4 regions of the Nodularia sp. UHCC 0506 genome follow, and region 1 is predicted to be linked to each of the others. Evidence: predicted binding sites of a transcription regulator. Region 1 holds the regulator's gene; each other region holds the start of a gene.
What was found. The regulator NtcA, encoded in region 1, controls nitrogen genes in cyanobacteria. The targets are predictions, from matches to a motif close to TNTGTANNNNNNNNTACANA.
Positions count from the first base shown of each region.

Region 1 (3,767 bases):
AAACCATAGCTCAGATGAGGTCTACCAGAAAAGTCCAGCGCCACTTGCACTAAAGCTTCATCTAATGGGGCGAGAAAATTCCCAAACCGAACGATACCTTTTCTGTTACCTAGAGCTTGACTAAACGCTTGCCCTAAAGTGATACCCACATCTTCATTGGTGTGGTGGTCATCAATTTCCCAATCTCCCTGGGCTTGGACATTTAAATCAATCAGCCCGTGGGAAGAAATCTGATGCAACATATGATCCAAAAACGGAATCCCGGTGGCTGCTGTGCAGATGCCTGTACCATCCAAGTTGATCGTAACTTTTATATCAGTTTCGCCAGTGGTGCGATGAACAGAAGCAGTGCGAGCAGTTTCAGTTGAACTTAGGCAATCTGTTTGCATAGTTAAAGGGTATTAGGGGCAGGGGCAGGGTGCAGGGGGGAGAAGATGTATCTCAATGACTAATGACTACATTCCCATGATTTCATATCCTGCATCTACATACAAAACTTGCCCTGTAATGCCACTGGCTAAATCGCTAGACAAGAAAGCCGCAGTATTGCCTACCTCTTGCTGCGTCACAGTGCGCCGTAGGGGAGCTACTTCTTCTACATGGTGAATCATATCTAAAATTCCGCCTACTGCTGAAGAAGCTAATGTACGTATCGGCCCGGCAGAAATGGCATTGACTCGAATGTTATTTGGCCCCAGTTCAGCAGCCAAATAACGTACACTAGATTCTAATCCGGCTTTAGCTACTCCCATGACGTTGTAGTTAGGAATTGCTTTCGCGCCGCCTAAATATGTCAAAGTGATAATGCTACCACCTTCTGTCATGAGGGGTTTGGCCGCACCGCTTAACTGCACTAGCGAATAGGTACTGATTTCTAACGCCGTTTTGAAACCAGAACGTGAGGTTTGGCTAAAATCGCCAGTCAAATCATCTCGGTTAGCGAAGGCTAAACAGTGGATGAGAATATCTAATTTCTCCCACTTATCCCGGATGGCGGCAAAGGTAGATTCAATTTGTGCATCATCTTGAACATTACAGGGAACAAATAAACTGGGGTTGAGAGGTTCCACCAACTCCGCCACTTTTTTCTCCATTTTGCCGCGCTCATCTGGCAGGTAGGTAATACCCAGGTTAGCCCCGGCTTTGTGCAGTTGTTGAGCAATCCCCCAGGCAATGGAACGGTTGTTGGCAATCCCTGTAACTAAGGCGTTTTTTCCAGTCAGATTCAGCATAAAAATTGTGAATGTGATCAATCATTAGGAGCATACTAGAATCTGAGGCGAGTTTGTCTTAGTTCTGCACAACTTTTGCAAAAATGATCATTAGGAGAACTGTTTTTTGAAAAGTTTCTCCAGATAATCCTGAAGATATTCTCAAGATATCGTGAATTTTTGGGGAAAAAACCTGATGACCACAACTGTGCAAGAACTTATAACAACTACTCGCTAAAAACATCAAAAATTATGTATCATTATGAACAAATAACTGCGAAGTTGTGGCTTTGAGTATAGGAATGCACAGAAAGGTTGACGGTGCTTTATTGATTTTTCAGGTGTATTCTTAGGTAATCAGTTTTTGTTTTTCCGGCATTGGGTAGGGGAAGGGAGATGATCGTGACACAAGATAAAGCCCTAGCAAATGTATTTCGTCAGATGGCGACCGGAGCATTTCCTCCAGTTGTAGAAACATTTGAACGCAATAAAACAATATTTTTTCCCGGCGATCCTGCTGAACGAGTTTATTTTCTTTTAAAGGGTGCTGTGAAACTTTCCAGGGTGTATGAGGCAGGAGAGGAAATAACGGTAGCACTGCTGCGGGAAAATAGTGTTTTTGGTGTGTTGTCATTACTGACGGGAAATAAATCCGATAGATTCTATCATGCGGTGGCATTTACACCTGTAGAGTTACTGTCAGCGCCAATTGAACAGGTTGAGCAAGCGTTTAAGGAAAATCCAGAATTATCTATGTTGATGCTGCGAGGCCTTTCTTCGCGGATTCTCCAAACAGAGATGATGATCGAAACTCTCGCTCACCGTGATATGGGTTCAAGACTGGTGAGTTTTCTGTTAATTCTTTGTCGTGATTTTGGGGTTCCTTGTGCTGATGGGATTACGATTGATTTGAAGTTATCTCATCAGGCGATCGCAGAAGCAATTGGTTCAACTCGTGTAACTGTAACTCGTTTACTAGGGGACTTGCGTGAAAAACAGATGATTTCAATCCACAAAAAGAAGATTACCGTGCATAAACCTGTCACCTTAAGTAAGCAGTTCACTTGAATTTCCCTCGAATATGGTAAAATCAGGGGGTCAGTAAAGACGTTAAAGCCTAAGTGTAGACTACGGTCAAATAAACGCTCAACACCTAAACCAACAGGGTTTAACGCCTCGATAATTGCGATACAAAGCAAAATCTTTGTAGAATTCCACTATGGTGATAGTGGGAATATCAAAAGGTAATGAATGAAAGTAGTAGGCTGTATCTGGAAGCATTATGCCTCCGGCACACTAGGTGAACGGTAGCTGAAGATGACCACCGGGTACATCCTGATAGCAGCAATTTTAATTTTGGGGGGCGTAATTGCCACCGTGGGCGATCGCATTGGCACACGAGTTGGCAAAGCACGCCTCTCACTATTTAACCTGCGTCCGAAAAAAACGGCTGTACTAGTAACTATTTTTACTGGTGGGTTAATTTCGGCATCAACATTAGGAATCTTATTTGCAGCTGATAAAGGACTGCGCCAAGGGGTATTTGAGCTTGAAGATATTCAAAAAGACCTGAGAAATAAGCGGGAACAGCTAAAAACTGCCGAAACTGAAAAAAGTCAAGTAGAGATTGAGTTAAGTACAGCTAGAACTGAGCAAACCAAAGCACAGCGAGACTTACAGGTAATTAACAAATCCTTGCAAGCAGCTAACGCGAAACAAGAAGCCACACAAACTCAACTTCAACGCACCCAAAACCAGTTAGCTGAACTGGTGAGCCAGTATCGACGAGCCTTAACTGAACTGCAAAGTGTTTATGATGAGAGAGAGACATTGCAGGGGGCGATTGAGGAACTCCGAGCAGAACGGCAACGGCTGTACGCAGAAGCTAAAACAGCTATTAACCAACGCGATCGCAAAATTGCCCAATTGGATGGATTGATCAAAAAACGCAATCAAGAAATTGCTTCGCGAGAGCAAGTGATAGCCACAAGGGAATCTCGCCTCAAAGAATTGGAAAAACAACAGAATTATTTAGAACAAGAAGTAGCAAGGCTAGAAAAATTTTATCAGTCATACCGTGACCTGCGTCTAGGTAAGTTAGCACTGGTTCGCAATCAAGTTTTAGCTGCGAACGTGGTTCGCGTTAATCAAGCCAGTGAAGCTCGTCAAGCAGTCATGCAGCTTTTGCAAATAGCTAACCAGAATGCCAATATTCAATTAACAGAACCGGGAGAAAAACCGACAAATAAAGAGTTACTGGGTATTACTCAACAAAGAGTAGAGCAACTCAGCCAGCAAATTAACGACGGTCGAGAGTATGTGGTGCGAATCTTCTCTGCTGGCAATTATGTGAGGGGAGAAGACCAGATAGAATTTTTTGCGGATGCAGCCCGAAATCAATTGGTTTTTTCCGAAGGCGAGGTACTAGCGACAACTACTGCTAATCCCAAAATTATGTCATCCTATCAGCTATCGCAAAGACTGGATTTGATCATTTCGGCTGCGGAATTTCGGGCGCGGAATGCCGGGATTGTCGAGGGTGTGTTAAGAGAAGGC
Region 1 covers NZ_JAYGHH010000006.1:165,592-169,358, reverse strand. Annotated here, with positions in the region: gene hisB (imidazoleglycerol-phosphate dehydratase HisB) at 1-389, opposite strand, end outside; gene fabI (enoyl-ACP reductase FabI) at 456-1,232, opposite strand; gene ntcA (global nitrogen regulator NtcA) at 1,608-2,279, shown strand; gene VB654_RS06930 (DUF3084 domain-containing protein) at 2,529-3,767, shown strand, end outside.

Region 2 (3,767 bases), on a different contig from region 1:
TTTCATCAAAACAATGTCTTTGCGCCTAATTTTCTCTGATTTCCGCAGTTTTATGGTTGAGATATTGGATTTAAAAAAAAGCGATCGCCTCCAGGTTTAACTGAAAAAGCGATCGCTTTATATTGCTTGATTTTATACTTGTGTAAAACTCCTAAATATCCTTCTCGCTCAACTCACGAGTCATATAATCAAAAGGTTCATCGACAAAGGCAGTATCAGCAACACCTGCGGCTGTAACTTGTGCCTTGACCATATCCTTAAGAATTTGGATACCAGCAACTGTCGGACTAATAGGGACACCTAATGAATTGTAAGTTTCTCGCAATCCTTGGAGTACACGCTCATCTAACACATTCATGTTACCCGCCACCAAAGCATAAGTAGCATAACGGAGGTAGTAGTCCATATCCCGCAGACAAGCCGCATAACGACGAGTTGTGTACGCATTTCCGCCAGGACGGATCAACTCTGGTTGTTCTTCAAATAACTTAGAACCAGCCTGCTTGACGAGGGAAGCAGCATTCGAGTTAATTGCCGCCGCCGCTTTTACCCGTGCTGTACCACTTTCAAAATAAACTTTGAGGCTGTCAATCGCATTCCGGTCAAAATAACGTCCAGCAACGTCATAATTCTTAATCAAGCTTGTAACTGCATCACGCATTCTTTCTTCTCCCAATTAATGCTATCTATGGTTTGATATTAATTTGGTTGCACTTATGCACCAGTAAATTTTTGTGGCATTTATTTTATTTAAAATATGATGCGGCACAAAAACAATTTATCTGCTATCTAAGGATTCTATGCCAAAGTTGACCCGAAGAGATGAACTTTACGTTTTGTGCATATGTGAGGCAAAAGGTTAATATAAGCTGTAATCCAGATAAGCTGTAACAAAAACTACAAAATCTTCTAATGTCCAGGATTTATGATATTTCAGGTGTGTCATCTACAACTTGGTTCAAATCATCTGGGTTAGGATGCTTTGGAAGATTCTGGTTTGATTTTTAGGAAATAGGTAGAGAAGGAGTAACAATGACAACCCCACAAGAAGTCTTGAAGTTGATTCAAGATCAAAACATTCAGATGATTGATCTGAAATTCATCGATACACCAGGAACTTGGCAGCATCTGACGTTGTACCAAGACCAAATCGATGAAAGTTCCTTCTCTGATGGCGTACCTTTCGACGGTTCCAGCATTCGGGGTTGGAAAAACATCAACGAATCAGACATGATGATGGTACTTGATCCCAACACTGCTTGGATCGACCCCTTCATGAAAGAGCCAACGTTAAGTATAGTTTGTAGTATTAAAGAACCCCGCACAGGTGAATGGTACAGCCGTTGCCCCCGTGTTATTGCCCAAAAAGCAATAGATTACCTAGTTTCTACTGGTCTTGGTGATACAGCATTCTTTGGCCCTGAAGCAGAATTCTTTATCTTTGACGATGTTCGCTTTGACCAAAATGCCCATGAAGGCTACTACCATGTAGACTCTGTAGAAGGTAGTTGGAATTCTGGTAAGAAAGAAGGCCCCAACTTGGGTTATAAACCACGCTTCAAAGAAGGCTACTTCCCGGTATCGCCCACGGATAGTTTCCAAGATATGCGTACCGAAATGCTGCTGACAATGAAAGATTGCGGCGTACCTATTGAAAAACAACACCACGAAGTTGCTACTGGTGGTCAGTGCGAACTAGGTTTCCGCTTTGGTAAATTGATCGAAGCTGCTGACTGGCTGATGACCTACAAATATGTCATCAAGAATGTTGCCAAGAAATACGGCAAAACTGTAACTTTTATGCCAAAACCGATTTTTGGCGATAACGGTTCAGGTATGCACTGTCACCAGTCCATCTGGAGAGATGGCAAACCGCTATTTGCTGGTGATAAGTATGCTGGTTTGAGCGAAATGGGACTTTACTACATTGGTGGCATCCTGAAACACGCACCAGCACTTTTGGCTATTACCAACCCCACAACTAACTCTTACAAACGCCTAGTACCTGGTTACGAAGCACCAGTGAATTTGGCCTACTCTCAAGGGAACCGTTCTGCTTCTGTGCGGATTCCTTTATCTGGCGATAACCCCAAAGCCAAGCGCTTAGAGTTCCGTTGTCCTGATGCGACTTCTAACCCTTATCTAGCATTCGCAGCCATGCTGTGTGCTGGTATTGATGGCATCAAGAACAAAATCCATCCTGGTGAACCCCTAGATAAAAATATTTATGAACTTTCTCCAGAAGAACTGGCGAAGGTTCCTTCAACTCCGGGTTCTCTGGAATTGGCATTAGAAGCACTAGAAAACGATCATGCTTTCTTAACAGAATCAGGCGTTTTTACCGAAGACTTCATCCAAAACTGGATTGACTACAAGTTAGCTAACGAAGTTAAGCAGATCCAGATGCGTCCTCACCCCTATGAGTTTTACCTCTATTACGATTGCTAATTGCGATTAGTAGTGAATTTTTAGCCACCCTCGTAGGGTGGCTTTTTTTTAATTATCACTATCAAAAATTAAGTTTATTGCCATTTTAAAGCCAGGACTCTAGAGTTTTAGTCTTTGACCTCTCTTTTGTGTTAGCTCATAGAAGCGTGGCTACTTTCATAAATCAGGCGAGTCGTAGGGTCAATCTTCCCTTGAATGGGACTCCAGTAGTCGGATAATTCTTCAGGAAGACCCAGTTCCTGTGCTGCACGCATCAGCATGGATTGTTGACGATTCTTCACTTGTTGATATTGACGCATTGCTAACGCACGAGTTCTATCTTGAATAGACATGACCAAAGTCCTCCTTATGGTTTTCGTTATAAATGATTGGCTATTTATCCCTTGACTTTCATATTAACAATAATTCTGTATCTAAAGCTACAAAATTGTATTTTTGTAACAAAAATTTATATTTGAGTAACTGACAATGACGATTTTCTAGTTAAAAGCCCTACCAAAACTACTTTTTGAAGCTAGATGATTCTCTCGTTATAATTTTTTACATATAATTACTAAAGGTGATAAATATTCCCATATCCTTATGGCTGACACTTTAAGCAAGCTGACTTATCAGACCTTTCAACAAGGTAAAAATTACTTTGGTTTTGCTCACAAAACCTTAAGTTCAAGCCTGATGACTCTCATTTATCCCAATCTAGGGCAGAGAGAGAAACCTATTCCTAGCGAGGTTTTGTTCAAACTTCAACAAAAAATAGAACAGCTGCTAGAAACAGACTGGCAAGATGCGGAAAAAGGGATATATCCCGAAAGCTTATTGTTTGACAACCCTTGGTCAGATTTTTTCCTTTACTATCCATTGCTATGCCTAGACTTACCTCAAATCTGGGAAAGGTCTGAAAAAAAGAAATATCAAGAATTTTCACCAGAAATAGATACGGATGGTTATCCCAGCTATTATGTTCAGAACTTCCATCACCAAAGTAATGGCTACTTGAGCGACGATTCAGCCAATATATATGATTTACAGGTAGAAATTCTCTTTAATGGGACTGCTGACCCCATGCGACGGAGGATTCTTGCACCTCTGAAACAAGGGTTGAAAGTTTTTGATTCTGTGACACCGCGACAAATGCGGGTTTTAGATGTGGCTTGTGGTACTGGGCGAACACTGAAGATGATTCGGGCAACTTTACCTCAAGCATCCCTGTATGGTATGGATTTGTCACCAGCTTATTTGCGTAAGGCAAATCAACAACTATCGGAAATTCCCGGAGAGTTACCGCAACTGTTACAAGCCAATGCGGAAGAGTTACCTTA
Region 2 covers NZ_JAYGHH010000023.1:45,718-49,484, reverse strand. Annotated here, with positions in the region: gene apcB (allophycocyanin subunit beta) at 152-661, opposite strand; gene glnA (type I glutamate--ammonia ligase) at 1,033-2,448, shown strand; gene VB654_RS14290 (hypothetical protein) at 2,580-2,780, opposite strand; gene VB654_RS14285 (class I SAM-dependent methyltransferase) at 3,031-3,767, shown strand, end outside.
Region 2: the regulator NtcA is predicted to act here: its motif matches at 885-904, upstream of glnA (type I glutamate--ammonia ligase).

Region 3 (3,767 bases), on a different contig from region 1:
TTGTGACATACTGATCACCAATGCGGTAAAAACTTGTTAAATTTAATATCACACTTACCAGATGGGATACGAGTATCTCAAGTCCAGGTAGTCAGTGTTGAATGCTGATTTGATTGTGTCTACAAGCATATAGGTTTTTATCCCGACTTTTCACATAGCTTAATTTTTGAGGTTTTGTACTGGGATAATCACAGTAAAACAAAGTGTTTATTAACTTTTGCAGACAAAACGGCATTTTGCTTGTAAAATTTCTTCGATGGCATTTTATGCTTAGGCAGTTCTAACCAGTTTGGCATCACTTGACACCTGGAAGCTGTCCAGGCGATCGCTTTAATTGCTCCTCTCCACAACACCTATAACTTGGGTAGGAACGTAGTATTTTGCGCTCCTCAAACTTGCACATCTGTCCCGCGACTCTAGCCGCGTGGGTAATTGTTGTAATGTTTACCCAGAGAAAACCCTGCCAAAGTAGCCAGATATAACTGCTTATTTTGTAGTAGCACTATATACTGTCTACCAGGATTGTAGATACCACTATTACCAGGCATTTTTTAGCCATTCACTAAACCATGAAACTTGAGGATATATATCAATTCTTTGAGAATCCTCCGCCAACTTATCTCTGTCAGGAAGTAGCAATTTGCTATATTTTGTATATCTTGTTACAAGGTGAATCCTACGGAACTGAGTTGATCCAGCGATTGGAAACTGAATACCCTATCTATCGGCTGTCGGATACCGTACTTTATAGTGCGATCAAATTTCTCGAAGACGAAAAGGCTATTACTGGGTATTGGAAGAAACTCGAAGGGCGAGGTCGCCCCAGGCGGATGTACCAAGTTTCTCCAGAATGGCAAGAACGATCACAGGATTTGGCACAACTTTGGCAAGATTACAGAAACGGGAGAACAAAATAATGAATAATTAATGAATAACTCATCATAGATAAGTGTACTCCAATGAAAACAATAACAATTTAGTTATGGATACTGCAATTGTTCCATCGACGTTGCTGCTCACACTGTTGTTATCAGTTGGGTTGTTTTTCTTTATTCGTGCTTCCACCAAAGACCGGATCACGAAAGCACAACTTGTCTCTGAACAAGATGAAAATGCTTTAATGCCCAAAGTTCGGGAGTATTTTCGCTCGCGGTCTTACCAAGTAGAAACCATAGACCGAGAAAAAAATCAAGTTATTTTTGAAGGTTTTGTTCAACCTAGCTGGTTTTTAGCAGTGTTTTTAACACTACTGGCATTTGGAGGTATGGCTTGTCTGGCGTTGGTTTTATCGATGCTTTTTCCTGACTTCGGTACTTTATTTATCGGATTAGTCATACTTTCGCCTTTGAGTGGTCTGTTTTATTGGAAAAAATCAGGAAGATTTGAGAAGGTATCTTTCCAGATAGAGTCAGCAAAGCAGGGGGAATCAAGCTCTGTAAGTAAAATTACTGTAATTGCCCACAGAGATGAACTCATGGAGTTACAAAAGGCTTTACAGTTGAAATCGGCTGATTGACATGAGGGAGGAGGAAAAAGTTGGCGGATACATAAGTTTTCCCTACGACATTGCATCGTAGGGAAAAAATTATATCTGCTTACTGAGCTTCCTGGGCAATCCATTGAAGGAGAGCGCAACTCAACTCTCACTTGCGGACGCATTTTGCTCTATCTGACTCCCCTCTGTATCATTTGACTAGAAATCAATTCATACAAACCAACGCGGTTTGAGAAGAAGCTGATTTTCTTATTCAGTCCAATTAACTGGGCTTGATAATATACTGGCAAATCATTCACAAACTTAAAAAAAACGAAAACTTTGCATAAACTGAGCAACTTTACTAGTTAAATGATTGTGAGAAGCCAACATTCGATCATTTAAAAGTTAACCATTTATATCTAGCGGCTAGCCACAGCCACTGGTTCCATACCTACTGGAGATTCTAATGTCCGCAGACTGGGAAACAAGAAATGGTTTTCTTCTACGTATTGAGCGCCAAACAGACCCTTCTCTGCCCAGAAATAACGGTCTGTTGTGTGTTCATTTCGCTTTACAAGTAGCAATGCTGGTGGCGCAATCCCTTCAGCTTGAATGAATTTTCTCGCTGCTGTTACAGGTTTTTCTTCGCCACTTTCGATGCTATATTGAGGCACATGCTCTAGAATGCGTCGTCCTTCTTGGCGACGGCGACTTTTCCGCTTACGTCTTCTTGCCAACTGATTGTCCTCCTCTTTCAAGCTATAGATTGTAGTTATAGCTACAAAATCCGTCGCAATTATATAAGTTCTAGTTCAAAATATCAATAGTTCTTAAACTTTTGATACAGAAAGATAATATTTAAAATTGGTAAAGCATATAATCCCCCGGTGCAAACCATTACTGCAAAGATTTAGTTAAGCTTGATGCAAAGAGTGAGAAAAAAATAAAGCAACATTCTTCTATCTTCCCTCAAATTCTGTGATCTTGAGCAAAAGCTAAAAAATGTTAATGTCTGCCAGTTCAGATTTTGTTGCTCTATGCCGAGAGCAAATAGCACTGTTAACCCAAGGACTGGGAGCATCTTTAAGTGTTGTTTACTTAACACAAGAGTTGGTGGATGCTCCTGCTGGTGAGGCAAAATTAATTCCTGTAGTCGTTTACCCGGAGACAGCAGTCTTACGACCAGGAGAAGATATGACGGAAGCAACAATTGGAGATGTTTTGGTGTTACCTCAGCAACAGAGTAGATTATTGACAGCCGGGACGGGATCACCGATTTCATCACAGGAGACAAGGAAAGTAGATGCTGAACAACCTGATTTAACAGAGGAATCTCGGCTCAGTGGACACCAAATTGTCCTGCCTCTAATTCATGAAGGTGTGATGATGGGGTTGTTGGTGACGGGTAGAGAAGACCGGGCATGGAATGAAAAAGAGCAAAGCGAAATTCAAAAAATAGTCCAGACGCTGGCGATCGCCTGTATTCTAGATCAACGTCGAGCTTGGCTACAACATCAGTTACACCAACAACAAATTCTCCAAGAACAGCAGCGAGATTTGCTCGATAATCTCCTGCACCAATTTCGTAACCCCTTGACAGCATTACGCACTTTTGGCAAACTGCTATTAAAACGCTTGCGACAAGGTGATCCCAATCGTGAAGTAGGGGCGAATATTGTCCGAGAAAGCGATCGCCTAGAAGAATTGCTACGACAGTTCGATCAAGTAATTGACTGGACTGAGGCAGATTTAGCGCCTTTATCGTTGCCAGAAAATGAAGTATTTGTAGAAGCAACTGTAGAGAAAGAGCGCAAACCAGCATTATTGTTGCCGGGAACGGGAGAGAAAGAAACTGATTGCTTTGTAGTTGATTTATTAACACCATTACTAGTGTCAGCTAAAGCCATAGCACAGGAGCGTCATCTACAACTGAAAACAGAAATTCCTAGAAATTTACCACTAGTACAAGTTAATGTCAAAGCATTACAAGAAGTATTAAGTAATCTCATTGATAACGCTTTAAAGTACACTCCTCCAGGTGGCAAGATTCTCATTCAGGTAGGGCAAAAAAAAGTTAATTTCCAAGGAATTGCTATTAGTAATACTGGATCTGGAATTCCCCCAGAAGATTTAGCACATTTGGGAGAACGCCATTATCGGGGAGTACAAGCGCAAACTGAAATTCCTGGTAGTGGTTTAGGACTAGCGATCGCAAAACAATTAATACAACAAATGCAGGGCGAAATCGAGATTTTCAGCCCTGCAATTAACTCAACTATGTCTTCAGCCG
Region 3 covers NZ_JAYGHH010000002.1:19,100-22,866, reverse strand. Annotated here, with positions in the region: gene VB654_RS01765 (DUF3611 family protein) at 1-9, opposite strand, end outside; gene VB654_RS01760 (PadR family transcriptional regulator) at 570-917, shown strand; gene VB654_RS01755 (cofactor assembly of complex C subunit B) at 983-1,516, shown strand; gene VB654_RS01750 (DUF3155 domain-containing protein) at 1,897-2,214, opposite strand; gene VB654_RS01745 (HAMP domain-containing sensor histidine kinase) at 2,480-3,767, shown strand, end outside.
Region 3: the regulator NtcA is predicted to act here: its motif matches at 2,243-2,262, upstream of VB654_RS01750 (DUF3155 domain-containing protein).

Region 4 (3,767 bases), on a different contig from region 1:
AACTGCTGCAAATGGTAGTTAATTTAGTCCCTGATGCTCAAAATAATTGCTTACGAATTATTCATCCGACTTTACCAGAATCAATTAATTCTCTATCACTCCATAATTTGAAAGTAGGCGCTACTATCCTAGATTTAGAGTTTGAGCGCTCTGGAAGTACAACAGCTTGTCGCGTTGTGAAAAAACGGGGTAATCTACGGGTGGTGATTGAAGCGTAATCAGGGGATTTTATAGGGGTGTATAAATAAACCCCTATCTCACGCACCAGGCGCAGAGAGTCAGAATTGAGCATTTCTCAAAAAGAGTAGGAGTAGAGCTAGTTTATGGTGACACCAATAATACAACCAGCAACTCAAACCTTATATGACCAAGATTATTATCTGTGGGTGAGGACAACTATCAACCAACTTCGCACGGGACAGTTTGCTGCGGTTGATTTAGATAATTTGTTAGAAGAATTAGAAAATATGGGGAGAAGTCAGAAGCGCGCAATTAAAAGTTTATTGATTAAGCTTCTGGAACATCTACTAAAACTTAAGTGTTGGGATACCGAGAGAGAACGTAATCAAGGACATTGGAAAGGGGAAATTAGGACATTCCGCAGACAGATAACAGATGAACTTAAAGATAGTCCTAGTTTAAAACCTTATATTTTAGAAATATTCGATCAATGTTATCAAGAAGCGAGAAAAGAAGCAAGCGATCGCTCTCAACTGATGATCGACCTATTTCCCCTCATACCCATTGGTTCCTTAGAACAAATCTTAGACGAAAATTGGTTTCCCGAATATGAAGCTAATATTCAGCAATAATAGGGGTTCATGACTAAACCCCCAATACTACAAATACCAAATTATGAATTTCAAAAATTAAGCCTCTTCTTGACGGTCGATTTTCTGTCCTGGAGAAGATTCATAAAGAGCATCTAACTGTTGACGAGCATCCTCAACGTTGACTGAACGCATTACTAACAAAGGTTCTTTAATTAAATTACCCGCGTTATCTAATAATTCTGGGTGAGGAATAAATTGTTTTCTGGAAGAGACATAGCCTTGATTATCTGTTGATGAATATTTACCGGGATAAACACGCTCCCGATCAAAACTGAACATAATCAAGTTGCGAATTAAATTAGCTACGGCTAAAACAGCCAGAATTGTAAAAGCCAGAATGTAAAGTAGGTGTAACATCGGATTTTCCTCTAAGAGCAGCAAGTTTTAAAACTTTATTCGGTGGCCGTTTGCTTCGCCTATATTATGAGAGTCGGCAAAGATAAATATTTCACGCACCATTGATGCGCTTATACTTGTTATGGAAAAATTTGTTAATCTATTCAAACTAAAGTAGCATGGGATACATTATTTATTAATAAAAATAATGTTAAGGATTTTGAATCTTTAATGCGACTTGTAAAGCCAATCAGACTGCAAAAAATCGACCAAGGCGTACTCTTAAACTTCTAGTGACTGACGAAAGCGCATTGATACATTCCAGCATTCTGTTACCAATCTGTGCCAGGGCATTAAGGTGGTCATCTCAATACCGACTTGTCCATCCGTGGCGGTAAATAGCATTTTTGCGGCGTTTAGCTCCTCTTGCGCTTGCTTGATTCGCAAAAGTAAATCTGATTGCTCTTCTTGACTCATAAATGAGAGTTGCCCGGTTTCTAACAATTCGCGCGATCGCGCAAACCAATAATTAAAATCCTCCAGCAGAGGTTCTAATACCGTTTTCAGCATCTCAGCCCCTGGTATATTCGAGTCTCGCATAAATAAAAAGTATATTTCTAACTTCCCCTAAAATATTAACATTTTTTACAATTTTTAACATTATTCTAGACTCTCTCCTCAGATAGATTGTGGAAAAATCTGTAGTAATGATTACGAAATAGATTAAAATTATAATTACCGTAAGGTTTATTTAAAATTTAAAATAGATAAACAAGCTGTACAGACATTTAACGCAAAAATCTTGCTGGCAGGGCGTTAGCGTAGCTCACCGTATGTATAGCCAGGCAATTTTGCATAATTCCCTAGTATGGGTCTGAGTCCTTAGCACTCATCTGCTGCGGTTTATGAGAATAAGCATTAATTCCAGAGAAATATTAAAGTCAACTTGGCAGTAATGAAAGCCAGTAAACTCGTTATATTTGAAGCAGACTGAAGAGTGCTGAATTAAGAGTTAAGAGTTAAGAGTTAAGAGTAAGTTTCTTTCCCCTGCTCCCTCCCCCTCTGCCTCTTCCCAGTCCTTGGTAGATTTTTCACAGCTTCAACAACTAAAATTATATTTTTGCAATCACTTCGCTCATGGTTCAGCAACCGATGTCGCCAAATTCAAATCTCAGTCCATCAGAACAACCCGAAAAAATTTATTTACCACGTACCAGCGAATCGGAAACATTAAAGCAGATTCGCCACACAGCTTCCCACGTAATGGCAATGGCGGTACAAAAGCTGTTTCCTAAAGCGCAAGTTACAATCGGTCCTTGGATTGAAAACGGTTTTTACTACGACTTCGATAGTCCAGAACCATTTAGCGAAAATGATTTGAAAGCCATTAAGAAAGAGATGGTGAAGATTATTAATCGCAAATTGCCGGTAATTCGGGAAGAAGTCAGCCGAGGAGAGGCCGAAGCTAGGATTTCGGCCATTCAGGAACCTTACAAACTCGAAATCCTGGGAGATATTAAACAAGAACCGATCACAATTTATCATCTGGGCAATGAATGGTGGGATTTGTGTGCCGGGCCTCATGTAGAAAATACCAGCCTATTGAATCCTAAAGCTATTGAATTAGAAAGTGTGGCTGGAGCTTATTGGCGTGGGGATGAAACCAAGGCACAGTTACAACGCATCTATGCGACTGCGTGGGAAAGTCCAGAACAACTGGCTGAGTATAAGCGGCGCAAAGAAGAAGCGCTACGAAGAGACCACCGTAAACTCGGTAAGGAACTGGGATTATTTATATTTTCCGAGCAAGTGGGTCCGGGTTTACCCTTGTGGACTCCTAAAGGTACTTTGTTGCGGAGTGTGTTAGAAGATTTTCTGAAGAAAGAACAGCTTAAACGGGGTTATTTACCTGTAGTAACACCGCATATTGCGAGAGTGGATTTATTTAAAACTTCTGGACATTGGCAGAAGTACAAGGAAGATATGTTTCCTTTGATGTCGGATGATGAGGAAGCCGCAGCTTTAGAGCAGGGTTTTGTCCTCAAGCCGATGAATTGTCCCTTCCATATCCAAATATACAAGAGTGAGTTACGTTCTTACCGGGAATTACCAATTAGATTTGCGGAATTTGGTACTGTTTACCGCTATGAACAATCAGGAGAATTGGGTGGTTTAACCAGAGTGCGCGGTTTTACTGTAGATGATTCCCACCTGTTTGTGACTCCTGAACAGCTAGACAGTGAATTTCTCAACGTGGTGGACTTGATTTTGTCGGTGTTTAAGAGTCTGCAACTGAAGAATTTTAAAGCTAGACTCAGTTTCCGTGATCCAGCCAGTGATAAGTATATTGGTTCTAATGAAGTTTGGGATAAAGCCGAAGGTGCAATTCGCCGCGCTGTAGAAAAGTTGGGAATGAATTACTTTGAAGGGATTGGGGAAGCGGCGTTTTATGGACCTAAACTAGATTTTATCTTTAGTGATGCTTTAGAACGGGAATGGCAATTAGGAACTGTTCAGGTAGATTACAACTTACCAGAACGCTTTGATTTGGAATATGTGGCTGAAGATGGTTCCCGCCAACGTCCTGTAATGATTCAC
Region 4 covers NZ_JAYGHH010000009.1:145,779-149,545, forward strand. Annotated here, with positions in the region: gene VB654_RS08875 (amylo-alpha-1,6-glucosidase) at 1-218, shown strand, start outside; gene VB654_RS08880 (DUF29 domain-containing protein) at 324-812, shown strand; gene VB654_RS08885 (DUF2973 domain-containing protein) at 870-1,190, opposite strand; gene VB654_RS08890 (DUF2605 domain-containing protein) at 1,452-1,769, opposite strand; partial or broken gene thrS (threonine--tRNA ligase) at 2,307-3,767, shown strand, end outside.
Region 4: the regulator NtcA is predicted to act here: its motif matches at 1,868-1,887, upstream of VB654_RS08890 (DUF2605 domain-containing protein).